Regions from separate parts of the Photobacterium sp. TLY01 genome, predicted to be linked through region 3. Evidence: predicted binding sites of a transcription regulator. Region 3 holds the regulator's gene; each other region holds the start of a gene.
The links. The regulator CRP, encoded in region 3, controls carbon source genes, mostly activating them, when cyclic AMP is high. The targets are predictions, from matches to a motif close to TGTGANNNNNNTCACA.
Positions count from the first base shown of each region.

Region 1: a site for CRP is predicted at 3,831-3,846, ahead of LN341_RS06260 (ROK family protein). Genes of this name have one in related genera too.
Region 2: a site for CRP is predicted at 3,462-3,477, ahead of udp (uridine phosphorylase). Genes of this name have one in related genera too.

Region 1 is NZ_CP090364.1:1,261,801-1,268,425, reverse strand. Features, by position in the region: gene bioA (adenosylmethionine--8-amino-7-oxononanoate transaminase) at 77-1,330, shown strand; gene LN341_RS06270 (LON peptidase substrate-binding domain-containing protein) at 1,460-2,029, shown strand; gene LN341_RS06265 (thiol-disulfide oxidoreductase DCC family protein) at 2,039-2,404, opposite strand; gene LN341_RS06260 (ROK family protein) at 2,526-3,743, opposite strand; gene queE (7-carboxy-7-deazaguanine synthase QueE) at 4,024-4,692, shown strand; gene LN341_RS06250 (hypothetical protein) at 4,900-6,625, shown strand, end outside.
Region 2 is NZ_CP090364.1:1,103,111-1,109,735, reverse strand. Features, by position in the region: gene treR (trehalose operon repressor TreR) at 73-1,035, opposite strand; gene LN341_RS05580 (Card1-like endonuclease domain-containing protein) at 1,341-2,507, shown strand; gene udp (uridine phosphorylase) at 2,578-3,345, opposite strand; gene LN341_RS05570 (zinc/cadmium/mercury/lead-transporting ATPase) at 3,741-6,221, opposite strand; gene LN341_RS05565 (CBS domain-containing protein) at 6,379-6,625, opposite strand, start outside.
Region 3 is NZ_CP090364.1:268,473-275,097, reverse strand. Features, by position in the region: gene LN341_RS01295 (LysE family translocator) at 1-483, opposite strand, end outside; gene LN341_RS01290 (PLP-dependent aminotransferase family protein) at 613-2,013, shown strand; gene LN341_RS01285 (hydrolase) at 2,025-2,996, shown strand; gene LN341_RS01280 (phosphoribulokinase) at 3,036-3,905, opposite strand; gene LN341_RS01275 (YheU family protein) at 4,032-4,253, opposite strand; gene LN341_RS01270 (OsmC family protein) at 4,307-4,711, opposite strand; gene crp (cAMP-activated global transcriptional regulator CRP) at 4,986-5,618, shown strand; gene LN341_RS01260 (hypothetical protein) at 5,798-6,007, shown strand; gene LN341_RS01255 (DUF1338 domain-containing protein) at 6,081-6,625, opposite strand, start outside.

The DNA of each region.
Region 1 (6,625 bases), 990 kb from region 3:
TACAAGGTTTACATCTGTGCAAAATATCACCACAAAAGTGCGCTCCTCCAACCACTTCACAGCTTCACAGGTAGATTTGGACTACGATCGTCAGCACGTCTGGCACCCGTACACTTCCACCATCAACCCGCTTCCCTGCTACCCGGTGACTCATGCGGATGGCGTGACTCTGTATCTTGAAGATGGCCGGGCGCTGATTGATGGCATGTCTTCCTGGTGGTCAGCGATTCACGGTTACAATCACCCGGTGCTCAATCAGGCGGCCAAAGATCAGTTGGACAAGATGTCGCACGTCATGTTCGGCGGACTGACCCACCAGCCTGCGGTTGAATTGTGTCGCAAACTGATTGCCATGACGCCAAATCCCTTACAGCAGGTCTTCCTGGCCGATTCCGGTTCAGTCTCGGTGGAAGTGGCGTTGAAGATGGCGCTGCAGTACTGGCACGCCAAAGGTGAATCGCGGGCGAAATTCCTGACGCTGCGACATGGTTATCATGGTGATACCTTTGCCGCGATGTCGGTCACCGATCCCGACAACTCTATGCACAGCCTGTATAAAGGTTTTCTGCCAGAGCATCTTTTTGCAGATTCACCTGAACTCGGTTTTCATGACACGTGGGATGAGCGTGACATTGCCGACTTCGCCGCCAAACTTGAGACCAACCATCAGGATATTGCCGCTGTCATCCTGGAACCTGTCGTTCAGGGCGCCGGAGGGATGCGCATCTACCATCCCACCTATCTGCGCCGTGTGCGCGAATTGTGCGACGTCTATGGTGTCCTGCTGATCGTCGATGAGATTGCAACCGGGTTTGGCCGCACAGGCAAACTGTTTGCCTGTGAACATGCCGGTATCAGCCCGGATATCATGTGTGTCGGCAAAGCACTGACCGGCGGTTATATGACCTTAGCGGCCACCCTGACCACCAAGCACCTGGCCGATACCGTGTGCAGTGGTGCCGCAGGCTGTTTCATGCACGGCCCGACCTTTATGGGCAATCCGCTGGCCTGCGCCGTCGCCAATGCCAGCCTGTCTTTGCTGGAAACGGGAGAATGGCAGCATCAGGTCAGCCGGATCGAAGCACAGCTGGCTGAATTACTGCCCGCGGTGGCGCAGTCAGACAAAGTGAAAGCCGTTCGATGGCTCGGGGCGATTGGTGTGGTGGAGTTGTATGAACCTGTGGACATGGTCCGGATACAGCAAAGTTTTGTAGACAATGGTGTCTGGATTCGTCCATTCGGTAAACTTATCTACATCATGCCACCATTTATCATTAGCAATCAGCAGCTTAACAAACTGATTTTCGCCATTTTACAATCATTGCATTAATATCGAAAAACAGACAGATCCTCATGTTTGACCAGATATACTCTATGTAAGAGTCATTATAAGGCCGTTCAGTATCCCAGCATCAGTCTGCGGCCTAAGACAAACATGCTGTCAGAAAGGCTAAGTATTATGCAGTTACCCCTTTTCCCGCTCAGGCTCTACGTCTTGCCGGGAGGCGTCAGTAAACTGAGAATCTTTGAGCCCCGTTATACCCGTTTAGTGACACTGGCGATGTCCTCAGGCGATGGTTTCGGCCTGTGTATGAAAGATGGTGATTCCCTGTGCCACTTCGGCACTCGGGTCGAAATCACAGATTTTGAACAGTTACCTGACGGATTACTGGGCATCACCATACGGGGCGTCGAAAAATTTGTCATTAATAATCACTGGCAGGAAAAAGACGGTCTGAGATTTGGTGAGGTCAGTGCCATCAGAAACTGGACACCCAGCTCGACGCGGTTCATCGACAAGCCCATCGCCAACAGCCTGGAAGCCTTGTTTGATGAATATCCTGATTATGCTGCGAATTACCCGGATCCTGATTTTTCCGATATGGCCTGGGTCTGCCAGCGATGGCTGGAAATACTGCCTTTAGAAACCAATCAAAAACAATGGTTTATGAGCAGAAATGATCATCGTGCTGCACTGTCGTTTCTGCACAATGTGATCGATGAAGAGCTCAGACACGACGATTTATAACGCAAGTGATCAACCTCGCCCCTCTCGGGCTAACCGCTGATCGACCATGCGGCGATAAACAGCGGATAATAGCTGCCGGATGCCGGGAAGCCCCATCAACCAGGCCACAGGCCGCAGCCACCAGATTTGCTTCAGCAGCAGTATGTAGGCATCCATTTCTTTGTGGACTGCGCCGTTGCAGTCCTGAACGTGCAGCTCTCTCAGCGCCTCAGAGGGCTCAATACCCATGGCTGCCAAGGCTTCATCTTTGCCGGTAATGTCGTACCATTCGACAAGATCCGGGTGCTTCCCCAGCCAGGACTCATACCATTTCCGGTCGCGGACACAGGTCGGGCAGGCGCCGTCATAAAACACAGTGATTTTGCTCGTTTTCATGAAGGTTCTCCTTGTCGCCGGGTGCTTACTTTCAGTCTGGCTGATCGTGAGTAATCAGCATAAAAAACGCAGCGAACGGGTCATTCGCTGCGTAATGCATTGCCGACTTTTCGGGCAGTGGCTAGCCTTCTTCAATCAGTTTCACCAGCAGATGACCGTCATACATCGCCTGCTTCACCAGCGCCGCAGCAGGCATGGTCGCCTGCGTGTAAAAACTGGTTTCTTCAATACGCAGATCCTGGCTATAAACCGGCAAAGACTGGCTCTTCACACATTCCATGATCGCAGGATACAACACAGATTTGGCCTGATTGAATTCACCGCCAATCAGTACTTTCTCAGGGTTGAACAGATTGACCATAATGGCAATCGCCCGGCCTAAGTGGAAACCCAGCTCAGTGATCACCTGATAAGCCAGCGGATCGCCCTGAACGGCAGCCTCGCAAATAGTCTCGATCGTCAGTTCTTTGCCGTATAAGGATGACGCCTCACCCAGGGCCAGACGGGATTTCACCTGCTGTCTGACGGCCTGCAGACTGGCAACCGTTTCCAGGCATCCTTTGTTGCCACAATAGCAGGGCAGGCCATCAGGCTGAATCTGAATATGGCCAAGCTCACCGATGTTTCCGATCCGGCCCTGCAGCACCTTGTTGTCCAGGATAATGCCCGCCCCGACACCATGATGAATGGAGATCAGAATAGAGTTCGCGACATCTTTGGCATTGCCGAACAATTGCTCAGCCAGTGCCCAGGAACGGGTATCGTTGCCGATAAACACCGGCAGGCCCGTCGCTTCATGAATTGCCGGGCCTAACGGCAAATCTTTCACCTCATAGTGCGGCATTTGCAGCACCATGCCTTTGTCGGAATTGACCAGACCCGGTAAAGACACCGCTATGGCAGTTATCCGATCCAACTGTTTCGCGTGGCGGGCAAAAAAGGATTCAATTTCATCCAGCAGCTTCTGCAACACATCATTTTGCGCCAGTTCTTCAATATCCTGCCGCTCTTCAAACAGAATATCGCCGCCCTGCTCATGCAAGGCGATCGTCAGGTAACCCCGACCAAGACGAATGCCTAAAAATTGCCAGCCATCATTATCGGGCACTAAGCCAATGGCCGGACGGCCACGGTTACCTGATTCCTGAATTTCTGCTTCTTTGATCAGATGCCCGTCAAACAGTTCGCGGGTGATTTTGGTGATACTGGCTGGCGCTAACTGGCTCTTTTTCGACAGCTCAATACGGGAAATAGGCCCATACTGATCGATAAGTTTGTAGACGCTTCCGGCATTGTTTCGTTTGATATGATCGATATGACCGGGTTGAGCGACATACATGCTCTGAATCCTCAAAGGTTAACGAATACGCAAGAAGTTGAATTTTTTTACTTTGCGAAGTAATTGTGAAGCCCCTTGTGCCAAGGACGTGAACCCAGTCACGACCCGCCTGTCCCTTTTGACCTTCGCTTTACCGGGCCGGGCAAACAAACCACATGATTGAAAGGTATGTGGTTCTAGAGACAAGGGCGCAGGGTTCTGACATAATACGCGCCCTTTGAGGTTCAGGGTATAAAAAACCCTTTTCGCGTTAACTTGCATGATTGTTTTGAGGTCAGCCGTGTACAAAATCAACGAAATCTTTGAAACCATCCAGGGTGAAGGTGTTTTCACAGGCGTGCCGGCTATCTTTGTCCGTCTGCAAGTCTGCCCGGTCGGCTGTGCCTGGTGTGACACGAAACAAACCTGGAGCGCCGAACCTCAGGATGAAGTGAACGTCGGCGCGATGCTTGCCAAACAGGGCGACTCTCCCAGCTGGACGGCTCTGGATGCCAGCGGCGTTGTCGACCTGCTGATTGAGCAGGGCTACACTGCAAGGCATGTCGTCATTACCGGTGGCGAACCTTGTCTGTATGACTTACGCCCGCTGACAGAACAGCTCGAAGCCAAGGGTTTCCGTTGCCAGATTGAAACCAGCGGGACTTACGAGGTACTGGCGACAGAGAATACCTGGGTGACGGTTTCTCCAAAAATTAACATGAAAGGCAAACTGCCGGTGCTGCCTGGTGCCCTGTCTCGCGCAAATGAAATCAAACATCCTGTCGGCACGCAAAAAGATATCGACCAGTTGGATGCGCTGTTAGTCGGTGTACCGCTACAGAGCAATGTCACCATCGCCCTGCAGCCCATCAGCCAGAAAGCCAGAGCCACCGAACTGTGCATTCAAACCTGCATTGCCCGTAACTGGCGTCTGTCTGTCCAGACACACAAATACCTGTCGATTGCCTGATTACGCTGACACTTCAGCCTGACCCGCATTTGGGTTGTCTCAATTCTTAGATGCCGTCTCAAGGGATGAGACGGCCCGTCGGGTTTTACATTTCCCTGCCTGCCGCTTACCTATACTCAGCCCAAACACCGAAACCAATCGGGCCACACATGACTGGCCTTGAGATTGGTACAACACGTGCTGCATTGAGTATTCAGGGGAAATGTTATGCGCACTTATCTGATGATTGGCCTGAGCCTGTTTCTGGCTGGCCTGCTTTCTGCGTGCGGTGGCGGCGGAGACGATGTGGGTATTCAACCTGCAGAACTGCCCCCCGTCAAAACCAAATTTACCGTCACGGTCGACCTGCCTGCGGGTTTGATGACCGCACAACAAGGCGTGAGCTGGCGCCCTGTCAGCCAGGCTTACGCAGCCACACCAGAGTTATATCAGGACAACTTTGCCGTCCTGTTTATTAATCAGCAGGGCAAAGTCATGGGTCAGGGTGACATCACCAGCTTTGCGATGACAGACGGCAACTACAGTATTGAAGCGCAGGTGCCCCTGCTGCTGCATGGCGTACTGGTGCTGGATCTCAACGGTGTGCCGCAATTTGCTATCGGTGATGACTTACCGACCAACCTTTTCATGACACCGTTAACCGACACAGAGATCGCCCTGTCCCTGAAAACCACCCTCGCCTACCGTGCGTTGATCAAACGGGTCGCCACAGACGGCCACTGGGGCATCTTCAGTGAAACTGTCAGTGACCCCAGTAATATCGATGTTCGCAATGCTGGCGATTTCGTCAATGAACTGGCAGATGAGCTGAGTGTCACCCTGATCCCCAAACTCGGCCTTAATGGCGTCAGCCTGAGCAATCTGATGTCGCTCAGCATCGTCAACGATATCCTTGAAGGCATCATGACCCGAAAATACACCGAGCTGACGGCGCAAAAAGACGAAATAGCCACCATCTTCAATTCGGGTTTCTGGCGCCTGGCCAGCCACAGCTCAAACACAGGCAGCACCCTGGAAGCTGACATGATGGACTACAACAGCCCGGATACCGCCACCAATGAAACCCGCCAGATCGACTGGCGCTGGACCAAAAACGGCGAGAGCGACATTTCGCTGACGGAAGATTTCACTTACCTCAGCGAACAGGGGCTGGTTCAGTTCGACAGCAAAGACGATGCGATCAAGGGCCAGATCCTGACCTCAAGCGGCTGGAAAGATCTGTACGAGTATTTCAAAGTGCTGATTTCTTCCAGCAGCACCGCCAGCATGACAGATGCCGGACTCGAAGAAGCCGATGGCCGCAACATCACCATGCGGGTCAACAGCTATTCACTGTCTGGTCTGAAAATGCATGATTTTCTCACCACCAAAGAAAACCATTTCATGACCCGTTACGTGCCCGCCGACACCACCTTTGGTGAAGCCGCCAAAGGCTACTATTTCACCTGGAATCCGGTGGCCACCCGAATGTTGCTGTGTAACACGCAGGTCGGTGGCGACGAATGCACTGTGGCGCCCAGAGACAATCCGACCGTTCCTTATACGTCCCTTGAGGACATGGTGTCGGTAGAAGGCGCTGGCAGTATTGAGCAGGTCAACGGTTATCATCTGACCGATAACGTGGTGGTGGAGTTAGTGCTGAATGGCACCCATCAGGCCAACTATTGGGTCAATGTCGGCGGTGATGACTGGATGGTGGTTGAAACCGGTATCTGGGGCGCGGTGTCTTCACTGGGCAAAGAGATGTTCCAGTTCGCCGTGCCTGATGTCATCAAACAGCTGGCGAACCACTATCCGTTTGATACGCCCTATTTATTTTTAGTCGTCGAACAAGGTGCGGTGCATCAGGGTCAGGCGATTCTGAAAGACACCGACTACCATTTCGCCGGCTTTAATCACGCCGCCAAAGAAGAGATTTATGCGGTCACTTCCC
Region 2 (6,625 bases), 830 kb from region 3:
TCACGAAGCGTGTCATTTTATTCAGAATAGACGTTAAACGGGAAAGATGTGCCTGAATACTCAGGCACACAATCAGACGGGCAGGCAGGACCGCTGCACCAGATGCGTAATCTTGGCATCCTGGCGGAGGTGTTGTAACAGCAGATCGGCAGCGCACTGACCCGCGTCAAAATATCCGGGATCGACACTGAAGGTATTGGGAAACATAAACCGCAGCAGATCTGTTGCCCCGACGCCAGACACCAGGACATCGGTCCGGTTTAACTCTTGCAGCCTTTTCGCCACACCCATCGCCAGGGTATCACTGGCACAGACAATGGCCTGAGTCTGAGCAGAAAGCACGGCGTCTGTTAATGTGTAAGCACTGTCATAGCTGAGCTCGCCGGTTCGATAACACGGCTCAATGTGCTGCTGCGCGCAGACATCCAGATAAGCGTCCAGACGCAACTGTCCTGTTGTCCGGTCGGCAGGGTCAACGCCAATATAACTGACATGCTTCATGCCCTTGCTGGTGAGCTGATCCATTGCCAGGGTTATCATCCCCTTGTTGTCATAACTGACAGATGAGACAGAATCGGTATCAACGGCAATCACAACCGCACGCTGTGCAAAGCTATCTAAAATCGCGCAGTCGAATCCGGAAAAACCAAAGACAATGACACCGTCGACATTGCGCTTTTCCAACACCGCGATATGCTCGCGGGTCTTATCATTACAAAACTGGCTTTCCATGATCACGGCATCATAATCAGCCGCATAGATAACTTCCAGAATCCCCCGTACCGCTTTATTTTCTGACGGTGAATCCAGCCGCGACACAAGAATCCCAATGACCCTGCTGTTCCCGCCGCGCATTGATTGTGCTGACTTGGACGGTACATAGCCGGATTCACGGATCACCTGGGTCACTTTTTCACGTGTGGCCGGCTTCACCCGCGGGTCCTGTGTCAGTACCCTGGAGACGGTTGATTTACCCACACCAGCCAGTTTAGCAATATCGAGAATGGTCAGTTTTTGTGACGGTTTTTGTGTCATCGCGCCCTCAGTTCAATGCATCCCCGGGAAAAGGGCTTTACGTCCACAACCTGTATCAAGGCAGTATTGTCACAGTCTCAGAGACAAATGCAATGCCTTTATACCGCAACATCCCCTCACACAAAAAATGCAGCAAATTGACAATGCGCCAACAAAAACGGCTGAGATATCCGATACTTTCTTTAAGTGCTTGAAATAAGTTTTTCTTGCACCCATATCAAATAAACATTGGCTCACTTTCTGGTGTCGGCCGTTTCAGGCTCTCGGTTTATTGCCGGTATCAGCCGAAGTACAAAAGGATAATTATGATTACTCATGTTGGCATTATCGATCAGGACCCGGTCAGGCTGATCACTTCCCTTTTAGACCACGGTGTTCCGGCCGGAAAGATGATTTTTATCGGCACAGAAGCGCAACAGGAAACGTATGAGCGGCTGAGCTCGATCCTGATCCCCCGCGATATTGAAACTGAATTTTTCACCATTCCCGATTCCATCAATATTACAACCCTTCGCCAGCGACTGAATGAACTGGCAACCCGTTTAAAAGAGTCAAACAGCGAAGTTTGGTTTAATGCCAGTTGCGGCCTTCGCCACCGCTTGCTGTCTGCCTATGAGGTGTTCAGGAGCTACCAATGGCCGATTTATGTCATTGAGCCCTACAGTGATGAGATGTGCTGGCTGTACCCGGCCGGCCGGGAGCAACAGCAGGTTGAAGACCGTATTCAGCTCACCGATTACCTGACGATCTTTGGCGCCCGGGCTGAACTGCCGGAAACGACAGTCCCGGAAGCGCTCAATCAGCAACTCTGGGATCTGGGTCAACGCTGGGCAAGCTCAGCGCTGGAACTTGGCCCGGGACTGGCAACACTGAACTATCTGGCAACGACCTGCCGCAAGGAACAAAAACTGGATGTGGCACTGAGCGACAAACAGCAAGGTTATAAAGAGCTGGCTTTGCTGATTAATGACTTGCAGGAAACCGGTCTGGCAAGTTACGACAACGGCATTCTGACGTTCAAACACGAAGAAGCCCGCCGTTTTGCCAACGGTGAGTGGCTGGAGAATCTGGTCCACAGCACAGTGCGGGCCATTCAGGGTAAGCTGCCAACCATACAGGACCACTCGCTGGGCGTTCAGGTATATCGCCAGATTGGTGAGCGGGAAGTCCGTAATGAACTGGACGTCGCCACTGTCGTGAATAACAAACTGCATATCATTGAGTGTAAAACCAAAGGGATGCGCGACGATGGCGATGATACCCTCTACAAGCTGGAATCCCTGCGAGATTTATTGGGCGGCCTGCAGGCGCGTGCCATGCTGGTGAGTTTCCGTCCGCTGCGTCACCATGATCTGATACGGGCTGAAGATTTAGGACTGGCTATCATAGGTCCGGACCAGCTGGGTGAGCTGGAGCAACACCTGCATACCTGGTTCAAAGCGGCTGGCGGCCAGGCCAACCGGCTGTTGTAATCATCTTTCAGCAGAGATAAAAAAACCGATGCTCAGGCATCGGTTTTTCTTTGCTGTTTCTGACAATGAATTACTTGTTCAGCATACGACGAGCAGCGTCCACAACCACACGGATTGCACGTGCTTCTGTTTCTTTCAGCGTGGTATGATCCGGCGTTTCTTTCTGAGTCCGGTTGATAATCACACCCGCCACACAACCGGCACGCAGACCCGAGCTGGCACACATGGTCAGCAAAGTGGCTGATTCCATTTCAAAATTCAGCACACCCATCTCCTGCCATTCCTGCATGGAGCCCTGGAAACGGCGCACCACGCGACCAGAGAATGTGTCGTAACGCTCCTGCCCCGGATAAAAAGTATCACTGGACGCGGTTACACCTGTGTGAACAGCAGTGTCTTCTGCGTCACAGGCTTCTTTCATCGCCGTCGCCACCTCAAAATCAGCCACAGCCGGGAATTCCATCGGCGCAAAGTGCAGGCTGGCACCATCAAGACGCACAGAGCCAGTGGTCACTATCATGTCACCCACATTGATATGCGGCTGAATTGCACCCGTTGTCCCGACACGCAGGAAAGTCCGCACTCCCAGCTGAGCCAGCTCTTCAACAGCAATCGACGTTGACGGGCCACCGATACCGGTTGAACAGACCACAACAGACTTGCCATCCAGCTTTGCGCGATACAGGGTATATTCACGGGCGCTGTTCAAAAACTCAGGCTCATCCATCAGGTTGGCAATTTTCTCAACACGCGCCGGATCGCCGGGAATAATGGCAATTTCAGCGCCCTGAAGATCAGCTTTCGTTACACCCAGGTGGAATACCGCGGTCTCAGACATAATTCAATCCTTCATTGTTTAGCTCACTGTATGTGGCCGATTATCTTATTGGGATCTTATTCAACAACTTGAACTCTTAATACCCGCTAACCATAGCTGATCACCGCCACCATATTAGTGATTTTAATCACATTAAACGGATGTGATAATGCAACAGAAACATTAAAACAGATCATTTGTCACACTAGTATGCAACCTGGATGATAATTCCAATTGCCGGTCTGCGTGAAACAGGTGACTGCTCAGCCTTGTCCTTCATCTTGCTGACGCTTAATTGAAGCAATCAATCTCACTGATTGCTATCTTTACACTCCGCATCAAGAAAAGGCTCAAGCCTGCGCTTAAGCCTTCTGATTGTCGCTCTGCCTCAGCCTGAGTGTCGGACCAGAGTCAAATTACGCATCCGGTTTAAACCGCAGCAACCTCAGCGCATTGACAGTCACCAGCGCAGTGGCGCCGCTGTCTGCCAGAACGGCAACCCAAAGCCCCGTCCAGCCCAGTAAGGTGGTGATCAAAAAGATCAACTTCAGACCCAGAGCCAGACTGATGTTCTGACGGATATTCGCCAGTGTCATCCGTGACAGGGCAATCATGTCCGGTAGTTCGTTCAGACGATTATGGGTCAGTGCCGCATCAGCAGTTTCCAGCGCAACATCCGTACCGCTTCCCATCGCAATCCCAACACTGGCCATTTTCATCGCCGGCGCATCATTAATACCATCGCCCACCATGGCCACTTGATAGTCACGACTCCACTGCGCCACTTCCGTCACTTTATCTTCAGGTAACAAGCCAGCCCGAAAATCAACACCGACTTCAGAAGCAATCGCTTTGGCTGCCCGCCCATTATCACCGGTTAACATCACACTGCGAATGCCCAGCGCTTTGAGCCTGCCGACAGCCACCTGAGCGTCCTCACGCAGATTATCCCGCCAGGCAATCAGCCCAACCGGTACGCTATTGCGCAGCACAACCCCCAGGGTTTTACCTTGATCACTCAGGCTGTCGATGTCAGCCTGATAGGAGGACGTTATCTGACTGGGATTATCGAGACGGTCCGGGGCAAGAAGATGGATGACAGTGCCATCAACTTCCCCCTGTATTCCGCGACCAGGCAGTGCCTTGCGGTTTTCCGCATGTGGGATCGACAGCTCCTGGCCACGCGCCTTGTCGATCACAGCCTGTGCCAGCGGATGTAAGGAGCCGGTTTCGATCGCTGCTGCTTCGCTCAGTAGTCTTTTTTCATCCCCTTGCCAGACAAGCACATCGGTTACCCGCGGTTTACCCTGGGTTAAAGTGCCTGTCTTATCAAACGCGACAACCTGCGTCTGACCTAATTGCTCCAGGGCCGCACCGCCCTTAATCAGGGCGCCGCGACGCGCCGCGGCAGCCAGCCCCGAAGTGATCGCTGCCGGGGTTGAGATCACCAAAGCACAAGGGCAGGCAATCAAGAGTAATGTCAGTCCTTTATACAGCCACTCATCCCAGGACAGACCCAAAAGTACAGTCGGTACAAGGACAATCAGTGCCGCGAGCACAATCATCGCGGGTGTATACCAGCGGCTGAAGCGATCAATAAAGCGTTCTATCGGTGCTTTACTGGCTTCTGCGTTTTCAATCAGGTGCAGGATGCGGTCGATGGCATTTTGCCCCTGTTCAGATTCAACTGTCACCCGCACCAGATGATCGACCGACAGTGAACCGGCAAGAATGCGCTCGCCTGCAAAACGCTCTACAGGCACGGATTCTCCGGTTAATGCACTTTCATCAAAGCTGGCAGCTTTATCCAGCAATATGGCATCCGCCGGCAGCCGGCCGCCCGGCGCCAGTTCAATCACATCGCCGGGGCGGAGTTGATCCGCGGCAACTTCACGTAACTGGCCATCGGGATCAACCCGCATCGCCGTCTCCGGCACCAATGCCATGAGGGCTTTTACCCCGCTGCGGGCACGGGCAGACGCATAGCCTTCAAGCTGTTCACCAATCAGAAACAGCAGTAATACCATGGCTGCCTCAGCTGTTTCTCCCAGATAAAGCGCACCAACAGCAGCCACACTCATCAGGGTTTCAATAGAAAATGGCGAACCATTTCTGGCAAGTTGCGTGGCTTTACGCACGATCGGAATTAATCCCACCACAGTCGTGGCTGAGAAGGCAATCAGCCCCAAGGTGTCAGACTGAGTTGAGATGACATAAGACACAAATACCATGGCAGCCGTTAGCGCGAGCATGCCATAGGTCTGCATGAATCCCGGTGCCGGCTCATCCTTGCTCCGTTGTGACCGGCGCAATGGGAAGCCCGTTGCTTTGGCTGTGGCCTCCACCTGAGGCATCAGGTGTGATGTGATGCCGGCGACCACCAGCTTTTCTGTCGCAAAGATCACCGAAGCCTGCTCGACACCATCAATGGCAAGAATGGCTTTTTCCAGCTTGGCGGCACAACTCGGACAATCCATGCCCTGCACCTGCCAGCTAAAACGAGAAACAGATTCAGATTCAGTACGTTGCTGAGAGGCCGCGTTTTTTGCCTGCGTGGATTCCCGGTCGGTATCGCGGGGGATATCTGCTGTCTCGGGAGAAGTGGCGGCAGAGCCTGACGGCGTGGTATGAGGGGTAATTTTACGGATATCGGCCAAAGCTGCCGCCTGCACGCTATCGGGTTGTGCTGACAAGATAGCGCGTGGCCGGGCGGGGTCGCTTTCTTCACTGCCTCCGGAATCGCACGCTCCCTCACAGCAACTTGCAGCGACAGACGCGGACAGACAGCCTGTCGCAGTGGTTGTCACTGAACCCTGCTCAACACGAACACTCGTGCCGGTACTGATTGGCTTAACTGCGTGGATGTGCGGTTTTTTATTATGGCATTGATGACACATACTGTTATTCCTTATTCAATCACAGTGGCTTCTGTATCAATATAAACCTTGGAGTTAGCTCCAAGGTCAAGGGTTAATTACAGTGCCCAATCGCTGAGTGAAAGGATAGAGACAGCCTCAACAAAAAAAGGCGCTGTCAGCGCCTTTGAAAATCTCGTTAAACCGGGTGTTTGAAGCAATCCCCGATTTGATCACTGATAGCAGAAAGCACATTGCGGCGGGTAATAATGCCAACCAGTCTGCCGCCTTCCACCACAGGGTACAATTTAGGCTTTTGCCCGGACATGGTTTCCGCAAGGGCAATAATGCTGGTCTCCGGATTCACGGTCAGTACCTCTGTACGCATAACATCACCGACGGTGTGCGTGTCCTGACAGTGATAACCCACTTTCAGTAACTTCTGA
Region 3 (6,625 bases):
GACGCAGGGAAAGCCCACCACAAAGAAAATCAGGGCCACCGCCGCCGCAGACCCCCAGTAGCCTTCCCCGCTCATGGTAAAGGTACTGATTGCCGTCACCGACATCATCCAGGCTTTAGGGTTCACATACTGAAACAAGGCCGCGGCGAAAAACGACATCGGTCTGGCATCACTGTCTTCGGTCTGCAGCCTTCCTCCGGCAGCAGCAATCTTCCAGGCCAGATACAGTAAATAGGCACTGCCAAGCCAGCGCAGGGCTTCATGCAACACAGGGTAGCGCTCAAAAAGCACCCCCAGCCCAGCCGCCACCAGCAGAATCATACTCACCAGCCCCCCGCCGATGCCCAGCATGTGCGGCACAGTACGCCAGTAGCCAAAATTGGCCCCCGAGGCTGTCACCATCATATTGTTCGGTCCGGGAGTTCCGGTCATCGTGGCCGCAAATGCGGCCAGTGAGATCAAAAATTGCCATTCCAGGTTCATCTGCCACTCCGTGATTCACACCCGATTGTATCGGTACAATTTTAATTTACACTTGCTTTATTCCCACCAAAGTGGTCAAAATGCAGACTATCAAGAGGAAGATTTGCGATCAAAGGATTTATTGTCACCATGACAATCGAGACAATTCAGCAAGATTTTTTCGCTCGGGGGGAAGACGGGCTACCCAAATACCGCCGTCTGGCCGAGACCCTGGCACATCTGATTGAATCCGGCCAGTTGGCCCCCGGTGATAAGCTGCCGACACACAGAGCCATGGCCGATACGCTGGGAGTGACCGTCGGGACCATTACCCGCGCCTATGCCGAAGCTGAACGCCGGGGACTGCTGGAAGCCAGAGTGGGCGCCGGCACATACGTCTGTCCGAGTCACCGCCCGGGCTGGGTGTTCAGTTACCCCACGCAGACACCGGATGAGTGCAATCTGGGCTATAACATCCCGCCTTATGTCGACCGCTCAGCACCGCTGGCCCAGGCCATGCAGACGCTCTCGCAGCAGGCCGAACAGCTCAACCACCTGATGCTGTATCAGGCTCCGCAAGGACTGAGTGAACACAGAGACATGATTTGCCACTGGCTGAACCGCCATGGCATTGAGATCGATCCGACGCGGATGCATTTCACCTCCGGGGCGCAGCATGCCATTCAGCTGGTACTGTCTGTATTCTGCCGCAGCGGCGATACTTTGCTGACGGAGAACCTGGTTTATCCCGGTTTTCTCGGGCTGGCCCGCCAGATGCAACTCAATGTCAAAGCGGTCGAGATGGACGAGCAAGGGCTGATCCCTGAGAGTCTGGACGCAGCCTGCCGCCTGTATCAGCCCCGGATGCTTTACTGCACACCGACGCTGCAAAATCCGACCACCGCCACCATGAGCCGGGAAAGGCGCGAAGCGATTCTGGCGGTATGCCGCCGTCATCAGGTGCTGGTGATTGAAGATGATGTCAATGGCCTGCTGCCGGTCGACGCCCCGCCGCCGCTGGTCAATCTCGACCGTGAACAGGTGATCCACTTCGGCAGCCTGTCGAAATGCCTCGCCCCGGGATTGCGGCTGGGGTATATCCAGGTGCCGGGCAAATATCAGGACCGACTGAACACAGCGCTGCACCATCACTGCCTGATGATCAGCCCGCTGCTCAGTGCCCTGGCCTGCGAACTGATCCGTCAGGGCGATGCCGACCGGCTGTTAACCACGATCCGGCAAGATATGGGGCAGCGAAAGTTGTTGCTCGAGCGCTATCTGCAACCCTATCACATTCAACATCACGCACAGAGTTTCCACGCCTGGCTCACGCTGCCCGACCACTGGCGCTTGAGCGACTTTGTCTCGGCCGCCGAAGCGAGAGACGTGATCGTCAAATCAGCCGAGCTGTTTACGCCGCCCGGCTCGACGATCCCCCAGGCCGTGCGTCTGGCCGTCAGCGCGCCGCACAGTCATGATAAACTTGAACAAGGTCTGGCGATCCTGGCTGAGCTGCTGGCTCAGGAGCCATATCCTGATTTTCCGCTGTGAGGAAGAAGCCGATGTATCATTTTGAGCCTGCCGCTGGCCTGCGTAACGCCCATCTACAAACCATTCTGCCGCGGATGATTCGCCGTCAGGCGCAGTTCGAGCCGCTAACAGAGCGTATTCTGACCCCGGATGATGATTTCCTCGATCTGGTCTGGACCGATACGCCCTCTCACCACCCGGCACAGAGCCCTGTCATGATCCTCTTTCACGGTCTGGAAGGCAGTTTTCGCAGCCCCTACGCCCACAGCCTGCTGTTTGCTGCCAGGCAGCAGGGCTGGCTGGGCGTGATGATGCATTTTCGCGGCTGCAGCGGCGAAGTGAACCGCCAGCCGAGAAGCTATCATTCAGGGGAAACCTCAGATGCCACCTTCTTCATCCGGCATCTTCGGGAACGTTTTCCTCACAATCCGCTGCTGGCCGTCGGTGTCTCACTGGGGGGAAATATGCTGGTCAATTATCTTGCTGAAACCGGTGAAGTCTCTGAGCTTACTGCCGCTCAGGTCATCTCACCACCTTTGGATCTGGCGGCCTGTTCCGACCGGATACAGCAAGGATTTTCGCGGGTCTACCAGCGTTACCTGCTGGGTTCCATGAAGAAGAATATGCTGAAAAAAATGGCCGTCTTACCCGAGGTACTGCCATTTCAGAGTGAGCAGATCACAGCGCTCCGTTCGCTGCGCCAGTTTGACGATGCCGTCACTGCACCCTTACACGGTTTCAGTAATGCAGAGGACTATTACCAGCGCTGTAGCGGGCTGGGTAAGCTGTCTCAGGTGAAAACGCCACTGCGGGTGATTCATGCTGCCGATGACCCTTTTATGACTGAGGCCGTGATCCCCAGACAGCCTCTGCCAGCGCACATTGATTATCATCTGACCCGACATGGCGGCCACGTCGGCTTTATCAGCGGCACCTGGCGGGAACCGGTCTTCTGGCTGGATCACACAGTGCCGGCCTGGTTTCGGGATAAACTGGGCGCATAAAAAAAATAACGCCTGAACTCAGGCGTTATTTTATCTCGCTTAACCTATCTTACCGGTATCAATCAATTGCTGGATCAGCGGTCGCATGATCAGCTCCATTGCAAAGCTCATTTTACCGCCCGGCACCACCAATGTATTGTGGCGCGACATAAAAGAGCCCTGGATCATCGCCAGCAGATAGGGGAAATCCACGTTCTTGATACCGCGAAAACGGATCACCACAAAACTCTCGTCCAGACTGGGGATCGCTTTGGCACTGACCGGATTTGAGGTATCCACGGTCGGCACCCGCTGAAAGTTGATATGGGTCCGGGAAAACTGTGGCGTGATGTAATTGAGGTAATCATCCATTGAGCGGACAATCGACTCCATCACCGCCTCACGGGAATGGCCGCGATCCCGGGTATCGCGGACGATTTTCTGGATCCATTCCAGGTTGACAATCGGCACCATGCCAATCAGCAAATCGACATGCTGCGCCACGTTGACATCGCCGTCCACAACACCGCCATGGAGCCCTTCATAAAACAGCAGATCAGTATTTTCCGGCAGATCCTGCCAGGGGGTGAATGTACCCGGCATTTGGTTATAGGGCACCGCCTCGTCAAAGGTGTGCAGGTAACGGCGAAACTTGCCGCTGCCATCTTCGCCATACTGGCGGAAAAAGTTGCCCAACTGAGCAAAATCGTTGGCCTGCGGGCCAAAATAGCTGATATGACGGCCTTGCTCTTTGGCTTTGCGGATCTCCACATCCATTTCAGGTCGGGTGAACCGGTGGAAACTGTCTCCTTCCAGCCAGGCCGCATGAATGTTCAGCATGTTAAACATTTTACGGAAGGCTTCCGAGGTGGTGGACGTCCCTGCTCCGGAGGAACCTGTTACTGCAATGATCGGGTGTTTTGCAGACATGACATACCTTGTCGTTAATCCTAACGGAATCAGTTATTAACAGGGTGAATGCAAGCAGTCAAGCTTGCAGCCCTGCCAGTCAGCGCCAGCTTCCGTTTTCTGCTGCCGCTTTTCATTATGGCAGCTTTATTCTGTGCGAAGTGACCGGCGCAGTTTAATATCAACCGTTTCGTGCAGTTCCGAGAACAGAATCACTGCCTCTCCGTTATCCAGTTGCTGTCTGACTTTGGCCACTTTCTGGGCCAGACTCAGCTCCCGGTCGCCATAATCCGTGCCTTCACGCAGCACAAAATGCTCGATCAGGTTATTGAGTGTCTCGGGGTCTAATTCTTGCCAGGGAACGATCATACTGCTCACCGAAAAATAAGTGGGAAAACCGGTACGGCTTTCCCGAACCACCCTTAAGCGGCGACGATTTCATAAGAATGGGTCAGGGTGACCCCTTTACCCAGCATCAGGCACACAGAGCAGTATTTTTCCAGCGAATCACCAACCGCTTTGGCCACCAGCGCGTCATCCAGATCATGACCGGTCACCACGAAATGCAGATTGGCGGAGGTGAAATAACGCGGTGCCTGCTCGCGGCGCTCTGAGGTGATGTTGGCTTCACAGGCGGTGATGGCCTGACCGGCACTTTTCAGGCCGTCAACCACATCGACAGAGCTGCAACCGCCAGCCGCCATTAGCACCAGTTCCATCGGACTCGGCGCCGTTTTGCCGCCGTTACCGTCCATGACCACACTGTGGCCCGAGTTTGACTGGCCGACAAAAGTCAAACCTTCTACCCATTTAACACGTGATTGCATGCGATGCTCCTTACTCCTCAAACCCGCATTTAAAAACTAAGTCACAACTGTGTGATCATGTGCACAGTAATGCGTCCAAAATGTGCATTTATCGTCACCCAATATCAAGCAATGCGTGCCGAAAAAAGTTAAACTCTTGGACTGAATGTTCACATGCGCTTGCAGCCCAGCCGTTGACTGAATATCCTAGTTGGCAAACAATGATATTGTTATACCCAACACCAATTCAAGGAATGACGTTGTTGGGCAACACACTGCAGAGGAAGTTAGTAATATGGTTCCAGGTAAACCGCAAACAGATCCAACCTTGGAGTGGTTCCTTTCTCATTGCCACATTCATAAGTACCCTTCAAAGAGTACACTGATCCACGCTGGCGAGAAAGCGGAGACCCTCTACTACATTGTTAAAGGCTCCGTTGCCGTTCTTATCAAGGACGAAGAAGGCAAAGAGATGATTCTGTCCTACCTCAACCAGGGCGACTTCATCGGTGAGCTTGGCCTGTTTGAAGAAGGCCAGGAGCGTACTGCCTGGGTTCGTGCAAAAACACCATGTGAAGTGGCTGAGATTTCCTTTAAGAAATTCCGCCAGCTGATTCAGGTCAACCCGGACATTCTGATGCGCCTGTCTGCGCAGATGGCGCGCCGTCTGCAAGTCACCAGCCAGAAAGTTGGCGACCTGGCGTTCCTGGATGTGACCGGTCGTATTGCCCAGACACTGCTGAATCTGGCCAAACAGCCAGATGCGATGACTCACCCGGACGGGATGCAAATCAAAATCACCCGTCAGGAAATCGGTCAGATTGTTGGCTGCTCCCGTGAAACCGTTGGCCGCATCCTGAAGATGCTGGAAGAGCAGAACCTGATTTCTGCCCACGGTAAAACCATCGTGGTTTACGGCACACGCTGATCACCTGCTGTGATGCAGCCATTGTGAGTATCAGAAAAGCCGCCTGTGCGGCTTTTCTTGCATTTGAATCTCCGGACCCGCTTTACATCAGGTTCCTCTAGTGACCTCACAGTTTTTCAGTTGCCTTCCTGCATCCTACTGCTACATTTGGCATATCAGTTTTATGTGGATGTAGTGATATGGATATCGAACGTTTTGCCCCGAATGCGCAGCACAGCCAGGTGCCGCCCCGTCCTGTGGTCACTCTGGGCCGTTTCCTGACAGCATCAGTAGAAATGACAGGGTTTCAGTCGCCGCGCCAGTTACTGGAGCAAGAATCCGGTCTGCACTCGGGCATCTTGAGTCGTGACAACGAGGCCTGGATGCTGCCCTTGGATCAGCAGCACTGACATCAGGCATTTCAGACATAAAAAAACAGCGACCCGAAGGCCGCTGTTTTACGTGCATTTCAGCATGGCTGAATCACATATTGGTACTTTCGAAGATTTTATCGGCTGACGCTTCGACAAAGCCCGGATAAAGCTCCCCGTCTGCCTGCGGATAGCGCTTGGCGAACTCATAGAAACCGCCAGGAATGGTGCGTACGCCATCAGTAAAGGACACATCCACACGATCCGCCATGGTCGAGGATTGCTCCAGCATCACTTCCGGATTGCCCTTCACCTCACCGCCAGATTCATTGATGCTGAACCCGTTGTGCCGCAGCAGGCTGTTCACTGCCGCCACTTCGGTAAACTGCTCCAGCTGATTGACGCTCACGGTAAAGTGATTGGCACCGTAACCGTGGGCGGCAACCCAACCGGCATACTCGCTTTCCGCAGCCAGCATTTCATAGGTTGCAAAGTCCAGCTCCCACAAACGGCCGCCATAGAGGAAGGACGCATCCTTCATTGCACCCTCAGGGATCTGCTTGACCAGCGCACGCACCGTGTTTTGCAATTGGGCAGAGCACTGACCGACCAGCAGTTCACTGATAAACACTTTCGGGGCAGCCGGATTCGGGTGCT